DNA from 2 places in the Streptomyces sp. NBC_00726 genome. Region 2 is predicted to be linked to the other one. Evidence: riboswitches for the same ligand, from Rfam matches in the RefSeq annotation. Region 2 holds a riboswitch; the other holds the start of a gene.
The links. Region 2 has a riboswitch for thiamine pyrophosphate ahead of thiO (glycine oxidase ThiO). Riboswitches for the same ligand answer to the same signal wherever they lie in the genome.

Region 1: linked by a shared signal. The riboswitch ahead of OG338_RS22840 (thiamine ABC transporter substrate binding subunit) and the one ahead of thiO (glycine oxidase ThiO) in region 2 are both predicted to bind thiamine pyrophosphate.

Annotation. Positions count from the first base shown of each region.
Region 1 is NZ_CP108983.1:5,068,919-5,076,266, reverse strand. Features, by position in the region: gene OG338_RS22855 (hypothetical protein) at 1-600, shown strand, start outside; gene OG338_RS22850 (ABC transporter ATP-binding protein) at 664-1,689, opposite strand; gene OG338_RS22845 (ABC transporter permease) at 1,693-3,297, opposite strand; gene OG338_RS22840 (thiamine ABC transporter substrate binding subunit) at 3,384-4,487, opposite strand; TPP riboswitch at 4,572-4,688, opposite strand; gene rlmN (23S rRNA (adenine(2503)-C(2))-methyltransferase RlmN) at 4,751-5,857, opposite strand; gene OG338_RS22830 (phosphatidate cytidylyltransferase) at 5,947-7,041, opposite strand; gene frr (ribosome recycling factor) at 7,041-7,348, opposite strand, start outside.
Region 2 is NZ_CP108983.1:1,407,603-1,414,950, forward strand. Features, by position in the region: gene OG338_RS06300 (phytoene desaturase family protein) at 1-749, shown strand, start outside; gene OG338_RS06305 (hypothetical protein) at 764-1,627, opposite strand; gene metF (methylenetetrahydrofolate reductase [NAD(P)H]) at 1,678-2,595, opposite strand; gene thiE (thiamine phosphate synthase) at 2,747-3,400, opposite strand; gene OG338_RS06320 (Rv2175c family DNA-binding protein) at 3,499-3,864, opposite strand; gene OG338_RS06325 (NAD(P)/FAD-dependent oxidoreductase) at 3,941-5,173, opposite strand; TPP riboswitch at 5,256-5,367, shown strand; gene thiO (glycine oxidase ThiO) at 5,365-6,540, shown strand; gene thiS (sulfur carrier protein ThiS) at 6,537-6,755, shown strand; gene OG338_RS06340 (thiazole synthase) at 6,758-7,348, shown strand, end outside.

The DNA.
Region 1 (7,348 bases), 3.7 Mb from region 2:
GAGCAGGCGGTGCCGGTGGCGGTCCGCCGCCTGGTCCTCCACGAGCTGCGCGCTGTCGCGTCCCTGGCGCGATGGGTCCGGCGCCGCACGCACGGTGTACGCCCCGGGGACCTCGCCGTCGCGTACACCGCGCCGCAGACCGCGATGATGTACGGGATGCTCTTCGTGATGGCCGTCGAGACGGTGGGCCTGGCCCTCCTCATCCCGTGGCCGGTGGTGCACCGGGTGTTCCTGGTGCTCGACCTGTACGGCCTCGTCCTGGTGCTGGCCCTGCACGCGGCCTGCGTCACCCGGCCGCATGTCGTGCGCCCCGACGGCTCTCTGCGGATCCGTTACGGGGCACTCTTCGATCTCGTCGTGCCGCGCGACGCGGTCGTCTCGGCCCGGGTCGACCGGCGCTACCCGGACGGCCGCCTGATCAGCCTCTCCGACGACGGGGTCCTCGACCTGATCGTGGGCAGCCAGACCTCGGTGACCCTGGAGCTGAACCGGCCGCTGCCCTTCACCCGCCCGCTCGGCGCTCCGGAGGGGGCGCACACCATCCGCTTCCACGCCGACGACCCCCGCGCCCTGGTCGACGCGCTCCGCCGGCCCGTATGAAGGCGTGTCCGGCGGCGTGTCCGGCGGCGCGTCCGACGACACGGCCGACGGCGCGCGGCCCGGTCAGAACAGCGCGGGCAGCACCACGCACTCCGACGCGTCGAAGGTGACGCCCACCCGCTCGCCCTCCTCCGGCGTCCCGCGCAGCGAGCACTCGGCCTCCAGCACCGGACCGCGCTCCGGGCGCAGGGTCACGGCGACATGGCTGCCCCGGAAGGTGCGCGCGCCCACGACGCAGCGCAGTCCCTTCCCCGGGCCGCCGATCCGGACGCCGGCCGGCCGCACCAGCAGATCGCAGGCGCCCTGTGGTGACCCCACCGGGACCGGCACCTCGCCCCAGGCCGTGTCCGCCGCCGCCCCCTCGACGGTCGCCTCGACCACGTTGTCGAAGCCCAGGAAGCGGGCCACGAAGGCGGAGGCGGGGCGCTGCCACACCTCCAGCGGGGTGCCCGCCTGGGCGACGCGGCCGTCGCGCATCACGACGACCCGGTCGGCCAGCGCGAACGCCTCGCCCTGGTCGTGGGTGACGGCGAGCACGGTGGTGCCGAGGCGGCCGAAGAGGGCGCGCAGCTCCACGACGAGCCGTTCGCGCAGGCTGCGGTCCAGCTGGCCCAGGGGCTCGTCGAGCATCAGCAGCCTGGGGCTGGGGGCGAGGGCACGGGCCAGGGCGACGCGCTGCTGCTCGCCGCCGGAGAGCGCGGCGACGGCGCGGCGTTCGGCGCCGGGGAGGCCGACGAGGTCGAGGAGTTCGGCGACCCGGTGGTCCTGTTCGCCCCGGCCGGCCCCGTGCATCCGCAGGCCGAAGGCGACGTTGGCGCCGACGTCCCGGTGCGGGAAGAGCTGGTGGTCCTGGAACATCAGGCCGAGGCCGCGCCGGTGGACCGGGATGCCGTCCTGGTCGGTGCCATCGAGCAGAACCCGGCCGCCGTCCGGCTCCTGGAGCCCGGCGACCAGACGCAGCAGGGTGGACTTGCCGCTGCCGCTCGGCCCGAGGACGCAGACGGTCTCATGGTCGGCGACCTCCAGGTCGACCCCGTCGAGCGCGGCCCGGTCACCGAAGCGGACGGTGGCCGATTCGAGCGTCAGCATGTTTCAGAACTCCCCGGATCGGTCGGTGCGGATGCGTTCGAGCAGCAGCAGCGACACCGCGCACACGAGCATCAGGACGGTGCTGAGGGCCATGGCCTGCCCGTAGTTGAGGTCCCCGGAGCGGCCGAGCAGCCGCGCCACGGCCACCGGCAGCGTCGGGTTGTCGGGCCGCGCGATGAACACGGTCGCGCCGAACTCCCCCAGCGACACGGCGAACGCGAACCCGGCGGCGACCAGCAGCGCCCGCCGTACGAGCGGGAAGTCCACCTCGCGCCAGGCCCGCAGCGGCGAGGCTCCGAGCACCGCCGCCGCCTCGCGCAGCCGCGCGTCCACCGCCCGGAGCACCGGCAGCATGGTCCGTACGACGAAGGGCACCCCGACCAGCGCCTGGGCGAGCGGCACCAGAATCCAGGAGGTGCGCAGATCCAGCGGCGGCTCGTCCAGGGTGATCAGGAAGCCGAAGCCGACGGTGACCGCGGAGACCCCGAGCGGCAGCATCAGCAGCGCGTCGAAGCCCCGGACGAGCCGGCCCGCCCGCCGGGTGAGCGCGGCGGCGGCGAGCCCGCCGACGACAAGGGCGATCAGGGTCGCGACGAGGGCGTAGCGCAGCGAGTTCCCGATGGCTTCGACCGGCGCCACCAGGAACGTACCGCTGTTGGCGTCCGCCGAGGTCAGCGCGCGGTAGTAGGCGAAACCGGAGCCGCCCAGAGAGCGTTCCACCAGCACCGCGAGCGGCAGCAGGACGAGCAGCAGCACGCTCAGCAGGACCCCGGCGAGCAGGGTCCACTGCCCGGCCCCGTGCGGCCTGCGCGCGGTCGCCGCCGGGTCGACCAGCTTCAGGGCGCGTTCCCTGCGGCGTACGGTCCAGGCGTGCACGGCGAGGATCGCGCCGACGGCGGCGAACTGCACGAGCGTGAGCACGGCGGCCGTGGGCAGGGCGAGCAGCTGGGCGGTCTGCCGGTAGATCTCCACCTCCAGTGTGGAGAAGCCGGGACCGCCGAGGATCTGCACGACCCCGAAGGAGGTGAAGGTGAAGAGGAAGACCATCAGCGCGGCGGCGGCCACGGCCGGGGCGAGCGCGGGCAGCGTGACGCGCCGCCAGGCGGTGAACCGGCTCGCGCCCAGCACCCGGGCGGCCTCCTCCTGGCGCGGGTCGAGCTGCGCCCAGAGCCCGCCCACGGTCCGGACGACGACCGCGTAGTTGAAGAAGACGTGCGCCAGCAGGATCGCCCACACGGTGGTGTCGAGCCGTACGCCCCACAGCTCGTCCAGCAGCCCGCCGCGCCCGAGCAGCGCGAGGAAGGCGGTGCCCACGACGACGGTCGGCAGCACGAACGGCACCGTGACCACGGCCCGCAGCACCTGCTTGCCGGGGAAGTCGAACCGGGCGAAGACATACGCGCCGGGCAGCGCGATCAGCAGCGTCAGCGCGGTCGAGGCGAGCGCCTGCCACAGCGTGAACCACAGGACGTCCCGGATCTCCGGCCGGGCCAGCACCTCGCCGAACCTGCCGAACTGCCAGACGCCGTCCGCCTTGAGCCCCCGGCCGACGATCGCGGCGACCGGGTAGGCGAAGAACACGGCGAAGAACACGACGGGCACGGCCATCAGGCCGAGCCGCACCGCGGTCCCGCGCCGGGCCCGGGCGCGTGCGGACCTCCCGCGCGCGCCCGGTCCGCGTACGGGGGTCTTCGCTACTTCACTACGAGCGAGGACCATGACTGGACCCACTGCTCACGGTTCTCGGCGATGGCGTCCGGGGCGACCGTCGCCGGCTTGTCCGCGGTGGCGCCGAACTTCGTGAACAGCTCGGGCACCTTGGCGTCCTTCGCGACCGGGCTGACGAACATGGTGAGCGGCATGTCCTCCTGGTACTTCTTCCCGATCAGGAAGTCCAGCAGGGCCTTGCCGCCCGCCTCGTTCTTCGCGCCGTCCAGCAGACCGGCGAACTCGATCTGGCGGAAGCAGGTGCCGGTGGCGACCCCGGTCGGCGCGGTCTTCGGCTGCGGGTCCGCGTACAGCACCTCGACGGGCGGGCTGGAGGCGTAGCTGACGACGAGCGGGCGGTCGGCCTTGGCCTTCTTGCCGCCGGCCGAGCCGGAGAACTCCTCGTTGTACGCCTGCTCCCAGCCGTCCACGACCTTGACGCCGTTGTCCTTCAGCTTCTTCCAGTAGTCCTGGTAGCCGTCCTCGCCGAAGGTGCCGATGGTGCCGAGGAGGAAGCCGAGGCCGGGCGAGGAGGTCGCGGCGTTCTCGGTGACGAGCAGGTTCTTGTACGCGGGCTTCGCCAGGTCGGCGAAGGTCTTCGGCGGCGCGAGCTTCTTGTCGGCGAAGTACTTCTTGTCGTAGTTGACGCAGATGTCACCGGTGTCGACCGGGGTGACCCGGTGCTTGTCCGCGTCCAGCTGGACATCGGCCGGGACCCGGTCCAGGCCCTTGGCCTCGTACGGGGTGAACAGGCCGTTGTCCAGGGCGCGCGAGAGCAGGGTGTTGTCGACGCCGAAGAACACATCGCCGCGCGGGGAGCCCTTGGTCAGGATCTCCTGGTTCAGCGCGGCACCCGCGTCCCCGCTCTTGAGGACCTTGACGGTGTAGCCGGTCTCCCGGGTGAACTCCTTCAGCACGTCCTTGGAGGCGTTGAAGGAGTCGTGGCTGACCAGGGTGACGGTCTTGGAACCGGAGCCCTTGGCCGAGCCGGAACCGGACGCCGAGTCGTCGGAACTTCCGCAGCCGGCCAGCGCGGTGACGCCGAGCGCGGCTGCGACGGCCGCCACGGCGGCCTTCTGGGTGGTGCTCATGTGTGATTCCTCCTGGAGTGACCAGGAAGAGACGCGGCCCCGCCCGCACACCGGCCGGAGCCGGAAGCGGGCAGGGCGCAACAGCTTGAGTAAGGTCCGAACTTCCTACCCGGAATGACCCGGGCGAGGTTCAGAGGGTCTGCGGCCAACCTGTCCTTGGTGCCGCACTCTCAGCGCTGTGGCGCTCCCCTGTCGGAATATGCAGTTGATTTCGGCCCCAGGCTACACGGCCGTTTTCGGCCGGGTCCCGGGGCCGCTCGTCCTCAGCGCTCGGAGGCCGCCAGCTGCCCGCAGGCGCCGTCGATCTCCTGGCCCCGGGTGTCGCGGACGGTGACCGGCACACCGTGGCTCGCGATGGCCTCCACGAACGCCCGCTCGTCCTCGGGCCGCGAGGCGGTCCACTTGGAGCCGGGCGTCGGGTTCAGCGGGATGAGGTTGACGTGGACCCGCTTGCCCTTGAGGAGGCGGCCCAGCAGGTCGCCGCGCCACGCCTGGTCGTTGATGTCGCGGATCAGGGCGTACTCGATGGAGATGCGGCGGCCTGACTTCTCCGCGTACTCCCACGCGGCGTCCAGCACCTCGCGCACCTTCCACCGGGTGTTGACCGGCACCAGGGTGTCGCGCAGCTCGTCGTCCGGGGCGTGCAGCGAGACCGCGAGGCGGCACTTGAACCCCTCGTCGGCGAACCGCAGCATCGCGGGCACCAGGCCGACGGTGGACACGGTGATCCCGCGCTGCGAGAGGCCGAGACCGTCGGGCTCCGGGTCGGTCAGCCGGCGGATCGCGCCGACGACGCGGTTGTAGTTGGCCAGCGGCTCGCCCATGCCCATGAACACGATGTTGGAGAGCCGGGCGGGGCCGCCGGGGACCTCGCCGTCACGCAGGGCGCGCATGCCGTCCACGATCTGGTGGACGATCTCCGCGGTCGACAGGTTCCGGTCGAGACCGGCTTGCCCGGTCGCGCAGAACGGGCAGTTCATCCCGCAGCCGGCCTGCGAGGAGATGCACATGGTGACCCGCTCCGGGTAGCGCATCAGGACGGACTCGACCAGCGTCCCGTCGTGCAGCTTCCAGAGGGTCTTACGGGTGGTGTCGTCGTCGCAGCTGATGTGCCGGACGACGGACATCAGGTCGGGGAACATCGCCTCGGCGAGCTTGTCCCGCGATCCGGCCGGGATGTTGGTCCACTCGGCCGGGTCGTGCGCGTACCGCGCGAAGTAGTGCTGCGAGAGCTGCTGGGCGCGGAACGGCTTCTCGCCGATCGCGGCGACGGCCTCCCTGCGCTCGGCGGGCGTGAGGTCGGCGAGGTGCCGCGGCGGCTTCTTGGCTCCGCGGGGCGCGACGAAAGTGAGTTCTCCGGGCTTAGGCATGGTTCTTCCAGTGTCGCAGACGGAACGGCGAAGGCCCGCCGCCCTGTGGACGACGGGCCTTCGCGCGGAAAACCGCAGGCCGGAGCCGGTCAGCCGGAGCCGACGAACAGCACGAGCAGCAGCCAGACCACCGGGGCGGTCGGCAGCAGCGAGTCCAGCCGGTCCATGATCCCGCCGTGGCCGGGCAGCAGCGTGCCCATGTCCTTGATCCCGAGGTCCCGCTTGATCATGGACTCGCCCAGGTCGCCCAGGGTGGCGCTGGCCGCGACCGCGAGGCCCAGCAGCAGCCCCTGCCACCAGGAACCGTCGTCGATCAGGAACTGCATGCACAGCGCGCCGGCCACCATGGCGAAGGTGACCGCCCCGAACAGGCCCTCGCGGGTCTTGCCGGGGCTGATGCGCGGAGCCAGCTTGTGCTTGCCGAACCGCCAGCCGACCGCGTACGCCCCCGTGTCGCTGACCACGGTCAGCAGCAGGAAGGTCAGCACCCGCTGCGGCCCGTCGTCGGCGGTCAGGAGCATGGCGACGAAGGTGGCCAGGAAGGGCACGTAGAACGCGGCGAAGATACCCGCCGTGACGTCCCTGAGGTAGTTCTCGGGCGGCTGCGCCATCCGCCACACGAGCACCGCCAGGGCGGTCAGGGCCATGGCGATCCAGGCGCCCTCGGCCCCGCGCGCGTACCCCGCGACGACCATGGCGGCGCCGCCGACGGCGAGCGGCACGAGGGGCGCCTTGATGCCCTTGCGCTCCTCAAGCCGGGAGGTGAGCTCCCAGAGGCCGACCACGACGGCGAGCACGATGACGCCGACGAAGACGGCCTTGACGACGAAGAGCGAGACGACGACCAGGGCGCCGAGCCCCAGGCCGACCCCTATGGCGGCTCCCAGGTCCCGGCCCGCGCGCTTCTTCTGCGGAGGCGGCGGGGGCGTCGGCTCGGTCGGCATGGGCTCCTGCGGCTTCTCGTCGCGGACCAGGGGGCCGCCGCTCAGGCGTCCGGCCCCCTGGTCCCGGTGATCACGGTCTTCAGCGTCTCTACCTGCGTCGGGAACGTCCGGCACGATGGGCATGGGCCGAGTCTGCTGGGCGTCGTGCACATCGTAGGCAGGACCCGCCGCAGCGCCCTGCATCTCCGGCGCGCCCCGGTGGCCGGCGCCCTGCGGAGCGCCCCAGGAAGAGTCGTTCATCAGACTTCGAGCAGCTCGGCTTCCTTGTGCTTCAGCAGCTCGTCCACCTGCGCGACGTACTTCGCGGTGGTGTCGTCGAGCTCCTTCTCGGCACGGCGCACCTCGTCCTCGCCGGACTCCTTGTCCTTGACGAGCTTGTCGAGCGTTTCCTTGGCCTTGCGGCGGACGGCCCGGATCGAGATCTTGGAGTCCTCGGCCTTGGTCTTCGCGACCTTGATGTAGTCGCGGCGGCGCTCCTCGGTCAGCTCGGGGAAGTTGACCCGGATGATATTGCCGTCGTTGCTCGGGTTGACGCCGAGGTCCGAGT
Region 2 (7,348 bases):
TGGCCCGGGTCGTCGAGAAGGACGGCCGCGCGGCGGGCGTGGAGCTGGCGGACGGGACGGTCGCGGAGGCCGCCCATGTGGTGCTCGGGGCCCGGCCGTGGCCCGGTCTGGTGCCGGGTCAGGAGCTGTGGGCCGACGGGGATGTGCGGGTGCCCGCGGACGGGGCGGGGGCGAGCGGCCGGTTCATGGTGATGCTGTCGCTGCGCGGCGGGCGGCCCGCGGACGCCGTGCACCGGACCGTGGTGCATCCGGCGGACGGGGCGGCCGAGCGCGCGGCGGTGTTCGGGGGCCGGATCGCCGCGCACCCGACGGTGACCGTGCTGCGCCCCGACGACTCCTCGACCCGCCCCGACGCGGAGCACGAGGCGGTGACGCTGGTGGCGACGGTGGCCCCGCACGGCCCGGTCGACTGGACGGACGAGGCGCTGCGGGCCCGGTTCGCCGAGACGCTGACCGGGGCGGCGGGTGCGGGGGTGCCGGGGCTGCGGGACCGGGTGCTGCGGACGCGGGTGCGGACGCCCGCCGAGACCGCCGCGGACACGGGCGCCGAGGGCGGTGCCGTGCCGCCGCCGGCGCTGGGCGGTGCCGGGGGCGCGTTCCTGCACGCCGCCAACCGGACCCGGCTGCCGGGCCTGCTGCTGGCCGGCGGCTGGTCGCATCCGGGCGGCGGACTGGCGCACGCGGGCATGTCCGGGGCGCTGGTCGCGGGGACCGTGGTGGAGGGGGAGGACTTCCGCGGCTCGCGGTGAGCGGGGGGGGCGTCTCAGTAGCGGTACTGCTCGTTGTAGCCGGTGTCGTAGCCGTCCGGGTACGGGGCCGGCTGGGCGGCGGGCTGCTGCTGGTACTGCTCGGCCTCGCGCTGCTGCGGCACCCAGACGCCGCCCGGCGGGGTCTCCGAGCCGTAGCCGTCGCCCTGCGCGTACGGGTCGGCGTACTGCTGCCGGCCGCCGTAGCCGTCGTAGTTCCCGTAGCCGTCGTACGTGCCGTACTGCGGGGTGCTCGCGGTGGTGCCGATGTACGGGTCGGAGTAGGCGGCGTAGCTCTGCGGATCGGTGCCGTAGTCATACTGCCCGGCTCCGGCGTGGGGGTCCTGGGGCTGGTGGGCCGGGTAGCCGTACGGGTCGTACGCCTCGTGGCTCTGCGCGGTCTGGGGCTCCTGGGCCGGGCGGGGCGGCACAGGGTTGGTGTAGACGCCGTACTGGCCGGTGTCCTCGGGCATCGGTTCGGTCGCGTAGACGGCGGCGGGGCCGGGGGCGGACGGCGGGGCGGCCGGGGCGTCGGGGGCGCCGTCCTCGTACTCCACCTCCAGGTCCGAGACCTCCAGGGTGGGCTTGCTTCCGGCCGCGCCGCGCCGGCGGCGGCTCTCGCCGGGCTTGCCCCCTATCGCCCAGCCGGTGGAGAAGCCCTTGCGGAACGAGAGCGTGACGAAGGTCTGGCCGGTGGCGAAAGCGACCGCGCCGAGGGCGATGACGGGCACGGACGGCATCAGGACGCCGATCACCACGCAGAGGAAGCCGGTGAAGGCGAGGAGGCGCCAGCGCAGCCGCGCCTTGTACTGCAACAGCACTTCGCCGAGCAGCCACAGCGCGACGACACCGAACGCGATGTAGAGGACCGTCCAGCCCATGCCCGCCCCCTTCTACGGCCACCGCCCCGGGTGGTGGCGGGTACGGCCGGTCACGACTGCTTGTGCAGTCCGAGATTCTCGTAGATCTCAAGCGTCGCAGTCGAGTTGTTCAGCGTGATGAAGTGCAGTCCGGGCACACCCTCGGAGAGCAGCTTCGCGCTGAACCGCGTTGCGAAGTCGATGCCAATGGAGCGTACAGCGGCGGGGTCGTCCTTGGCGGCGAGGATGCGCTCTTTCAGCCCGTCGGGCAGCTTCGCGTCGCTGAGCTGGGAGAACCGTTCCAATTGCCGGACGTTGGTGACCGGCATGACCTCGGGGATGATCGGGGTCTCGCAACCCGCCGCGACCACCCGGTCACGCATCCGGAGATATGCCTCGGGATCGAAGAACATCTGCGTGATCGCGTAGTCGGCGCCGGCGCGGCACTTGTCCACGAAGTGGCGGACGTCGGTGTCCCAGTCCTCCGAGCGCGGGTGCCGCTCGGGGAAGGCCGCGACGCCCACGCAGAAGTCGCCGGCCTCCTTGATCAGCCGGACCAGGTCGGCCGCGTACTTCACGCCCCGCGGGTGCTCGACCCAGGGGCCCATCGGGTCGCCCGGCGGGTCGCCGCGCAGGGCGAGGATGTTCCGGATGCCGACGTCCGCGAACTGGCCGACCATGTTGCGCAGTTCGGCGATCGAGTGGTCGACGGCCGTGAGGTGCGCGACCGGGGTGAGCGTGGACTCGGCGGCGATGTCCTGGGTGGCCTTCACCGTGCCGGAGCGGGTGGAGCCACCGGCTCCGTACGTCACCGAGACGAAGCTCGGCGCGACGGCCTCGACCCGGCGCAGCGCGTTCCACAGGTTGCGCTCGCCCTTCTCGGTCTTGGGCGCCCAGAACTCGAACGAGTACGAGGTCGCGCCGGACGCGAGCATCTCACGCACGGTGCGTGCGTGATCTGTCCTGGTGGAAGGTGTGCCAAGGGCCATACGGGCAGGTTAACCAGGGCGGGGCGGGCCCCCAACCGAACCGGAGTCATTTGCCGGAATTGACCGATTCTTGTCCACCCTTCGGACAGATTCGTCCCAGACCGGCCCCGGACGGGTCCCGGGCCGCCGCTCCGGCGGCACCCGTCCCGGGTCAGGCTCCGGCGCGCTCGCGGACCCGTCGCGCCAGCTCAGCGGCGGCGGCACCCGGGTCGGACGCCTCGGTCAGGGCCCGTACGACGACGATCCGGCGGGCCCCGGCGTCCAGCACCTGGTCGAGATTGTCCGCGTCGATGCCCCCGATGGCGAACCAGGGACGGGCCGGGGCGAGCGAGGCGGCGTAGCGCACGAGGTCCAGGCCGGGGGCGTGACGGCCGGGCTTGGTGGGAGTGGGCCAGCAGGGGCCGGTGCAGAAGTAGTCCACGCCGGGCTCGGCGACGGCGGCGTCGACCTCGGCCTCGGCGTGCGTGGAGCGGCCGATGACCGGCTCGGCGCCGATGATCGCGCGGGCCGCGGGCACCGGCAGGTCGCCCTGGCCCAGGTGCAGCACGTCGGCGCCGATGGCGTGGGCCACGTCGGCCCGGTCGTTGACGGCGAGGAGCTTGCCGTGCCGCTTGCAGGCGTCCGCGAAAACCGCGAGGTGGCCGAGCTCCTCGCCGGCCTCCATGCCCTTGTCGCGGAGCTGGACGATGTCCACCCCGCCGGCGAGGACCGCGTCGAGGAAGCCGGGCAGATCGCCCTGACGCCTGCGCGCGTCCGTGCACAGGTAGAGCCGGGCGTCGGACAGCTGTGCGCGAGGCGTGGACATGGTGCGGTTCCCCCCGGGGAAGACGGTGACGGCGGATCAGAGTACGGCGCGGGGAAGCGGGCCGCCCGCTCGCGCGGTGCGGCCCGCTTCCCGGTCGGTCAGACGGCGAGCGCCTGGGCGCGGCGCTTCACCTCCGTGCCGCGATTCTCACTCAGCGCCTGCGCGGGCGTGCCCGGCAGGGACGGGTCGGGGGTGAAGAGCCATTCGAGCATTTCCTCGTCGGAATACCCGTCGTCCTTCAGGAGGGTCAGGGTCCCGGAGAGGCCCTTGACCACCTTGTCGCCGTCGATGAAGGCGGCGGGCACCTGGAGCGCCCGGTTCTCCCCACGGCGTACGGCGATGAGCTGGCCCTCCTTGACCAGCTGCCGCACACGCGTCACCTCGACGTCGAGCATTTCCGCGATGTCGGGCAGGTGGAGCCAGGCGGGGACGAGTGCATCGGTCTTTGCGTCAATCTGGGTCACGGGACAAGCCTGCCATCCCGGACTGACAGCCGAAACCCGGACTCGGCCCTTCAGGTCCACGCCGCCGGGACAGGCCCTACGGCAGGACCGCCGCCTTCAGCGGTACGGAGGGGTCCGCCGCCCGGTCCGCGTCGAGCCGCGCCCCCGCCTCGATGAGCCGGCGCCCCTGGGCCAGGTCGCGCGGGCGGCTCACCGCGAGCACCGCGACCAGGGCACCGTCGCGCAGCCAGCACACCGACCAGGCGGGCTCCGCCGGGTCGCCGCGCCACAGCAGGGTGTCCGCGTCCGCGTGGTGCCCGGCGTACTGCACGAACCGGCCGAACTGCTCGGACCAGAAGTAGGGCACGGGGTCGTACGGCGGGATGCCGGCGCCCTCCGCCGCGATGTGGGCGGCGGCGGTCCTGGGCCCCTGGAGGGCGTTGTCCCAGTGGTGGACGACCAGGCGGGTGCCGTAGCGGGCCGAAGGGAAGGAAGCGCAGTCGCCGACCGCGTACACATCGGGGAGCGAGGTGCGCAGCGCCGCGTCGGCGGTCACCGAGCCCTCGGGCCCCAGCGCGATGCCGGAGCCGGCGAGCCAGCCGGTGGCGGGGCGGGCGCCGATGCCGACGACGACAGCTCCGGCCGCGATGGTGCGCCCGTCGGCGAGGACCACCGTGCCGGGCCCGACGCGGGCGACCCGGGCGCCGGTGAGGAGCCGGGCGCCGTTCTCCGCGTACCAGGCGGCCATCGGGGCGGCGACCTCGGCGGGCAGGGCGCCGGCCAGCGGGCGGTCCGCGGCCTCCACGACGGTGACCTCGCAGCCGGCGGCACGGGCGGCGGTGGCGAACTCGGCGCCGATCCAGCCGGCGCCGACGACCACGACGGGATGCCCGGCCTCCAGGACGGGGCGCAGCCGGGCCGCGTCGTCCAGGGTGCGCAGCAGATGGACGCCGGGGACCCCGGCGGAGCCGGGCAGGGCGACGGGTTCGGCGCCGGTGGCGAGGACCAGGACGTCGTAGCGGACCGGGCCCTCGGAGGTGTCCAGTTCGTGGTCGCCCGCGCGGACCCCGGTGACCTCGCAGCCCAGGCGCAGGGCGATGTCCAGCGCCTCGAAGTCGATGTCGAAGGCGGACTCCTCGGCCTTGCCGAGCAGCACCGCCTTGGACAGCGGGGGCCGGTCGTAGGGCTGGTGGGGTTCGGCTCCGATCAGCGTGACGGGGCCGGTGAAGCCCTGTTCCCGCAGGGCGACGGCGGTCTGCACGCCCGCCATGCCCGCGCCCGCGACGACGACCCGGCGTTCCGTCCGCTCTGCCCGCTGCTGCTCGCTCACCCGTCCACCTTACGTAGCTGACGAGACGTCAGGAAGGGGCGGGCCCCGGCGGCGGCATCGGGGCGGGGTTTAGGGTGGCCACCGTAAGACACGCGGGAGCCCGGGCGTACCGGGCTGAGAGGGAGGCTGGCGGCCTCCGACCGTACGAACCTGATCCGGGTCATGCCGGCGAAGGGAGGGGCTGGACGCCCATGCGCACCCATCCCACCGAAGGGTCCGACGTCCTCGTCATCGGGGGCGGCATCATCGGTCTGGTGACCGCCTGGCGGGCCGCGCGGCGCGGTCTGGCCGTCGCGCTCGCCGACCCCGAGCCGGGTGGCGGGGCGGCCCGGGTCGCGGCCGGGATGCTGGCCGCCGTCACCGAACTGCACTACGGCGAGGAGACCCTGCTCGGGCTCAACCTCGCGTCCGCCCGGCGCTATCCGTCGTTCACGGCCGAGCTGGAGGAGGCGAGCGGGCAGGACATCGGCTTCCGCGCCTGCGGCACCCTGGCCGTCGCGCTGGACGCGGACGACCGCGCCCATCTGCGCGAGCTCCACGAGCTGCAACGCCGCTCGGGCCTGGAGTCGGAGTGGCTGACCGGGCGCGAGTGCCGCCGCCTGGAACCGATGCTCGCCCCGGGCGTGCGCGGCGGTCTCCGGGTGGACGGCGACCACCAGGTCGACCCGCGCCGCCTCGCCGCCGCGCTGCTCACCGCCTGCGAGCGGGCCGGAGTGGTCTTCCACCGCCGCCGCGCCGGCCGCCTCTCGGTGGTCGCGGACCGGGCCGTGGGCGCCGTGCTCGACAACGGTACGGAGGTGGCCGCCGGCCAGGTCGTGCTCGCCGGGGGCAGCCTCAGCGGGCGGCTCGCCGGGGTCCCCGCCCACGCCCTGCCTCCGGTGCGCCCGGTCAAGGGCCAGGTGCTGCGCCTCACCGTGCCCCCGGCGTACGCCCCCTTCCTCTCGCGCACCGTGCGCGCGGTGGTCCGGGGCAGCCACATCTATCTCGTACCGCGTGAGAACGGTGAGCTGGTCGTCGGCGCCACCACCGAGGAGATGGGCTGGGACACCACCGTCACGGCGGGCGGGGTCTACGAGCTGCTGCGCGACGCGCATGAGCTGGTGCCCGGCATCACCGAGCTGCCGCTGACCGAGACCCGCGCCGGACTGCGCCCCGCGTCCCCCGACAACGCCCCGCTGCTCGGCCGCACCGCGCTGCCCGGCCTCCACCTCGCCACCGGCCACGGCCGCAACGGCGTGCTGCTCACCCCCGTCACCGGGGACGCCATGGCGTCGCTGCTGGCCGACGGCGAGCTGCCCGAGGCGGTCCGTCCCTTCTCCCCCGGCCGGTTCGCCCCGGTCCCCGCACCCCAGGAGCAGCCCGCATGACCGAGCCCACCCCGCTCACCGTGTCCGTGAACGGCGCCCCGGCCGCCGTCGCGCCGGGCACCACCCTGGACGCCCTCGTCGCGACGCTGACCGACGCGACGGCGGGGGTGGCCGCCGCGCTCAACGAGACCGTGGTGCCGCGCGGCCAGTGGCCCGCCGCCGCGCTCGCCGACGGCGACCGGGTCGAGGTCCTGACCGCAGTCCAGGGAGGCTGACGATGTCCGACGACCTGTTCACCCTGGGCGGCACTGACTTCACCTCGCGGCTGATCATGGGCACGGGCGGGGCGCCCAGCCTGGACGTGCTGGAGCGGTCGCTGATCGCGTCCGGCACCGAGCTGACCACCGTCGCGATGCGCCGCCTCGACCCGACCGTGCAGGGCTCGGTGCTCTCCGTACTGCGGAAGCTGTCCATCCGGGTGCTGCCGAACACCGCCGGCTGCTACACCGCCGGGGAGGCCGTGCTCACCGCCCGGCTGGCCCGTGAGGCGCTGGGCACGGACTGGGTGAAGCTGGAGGTGGTGGCCGACGAGCGGACGCTGCTGCCCGACCCGGTCGAGCTGCTGGACGCCGCCGAGATCCTGGTGGACGACGGATTCACGGTGCTGCCGTACACCAACGACGACCCGGTCCTGGCCCGGAAGCTGGAGGACGTGGGGTGCGCGGCGGTCATGCCGCTCGGCTCCCCCATCGGCTCGGGCCTGGGCATCCGCAACCCGCACAACTTCCAGCTGATCACCGAGCGGGCCGGGGTGCCGGTGATCCTGGACGCCGGTGCCGGGACCGCCTCGGACGCGGCGCTCGCGATG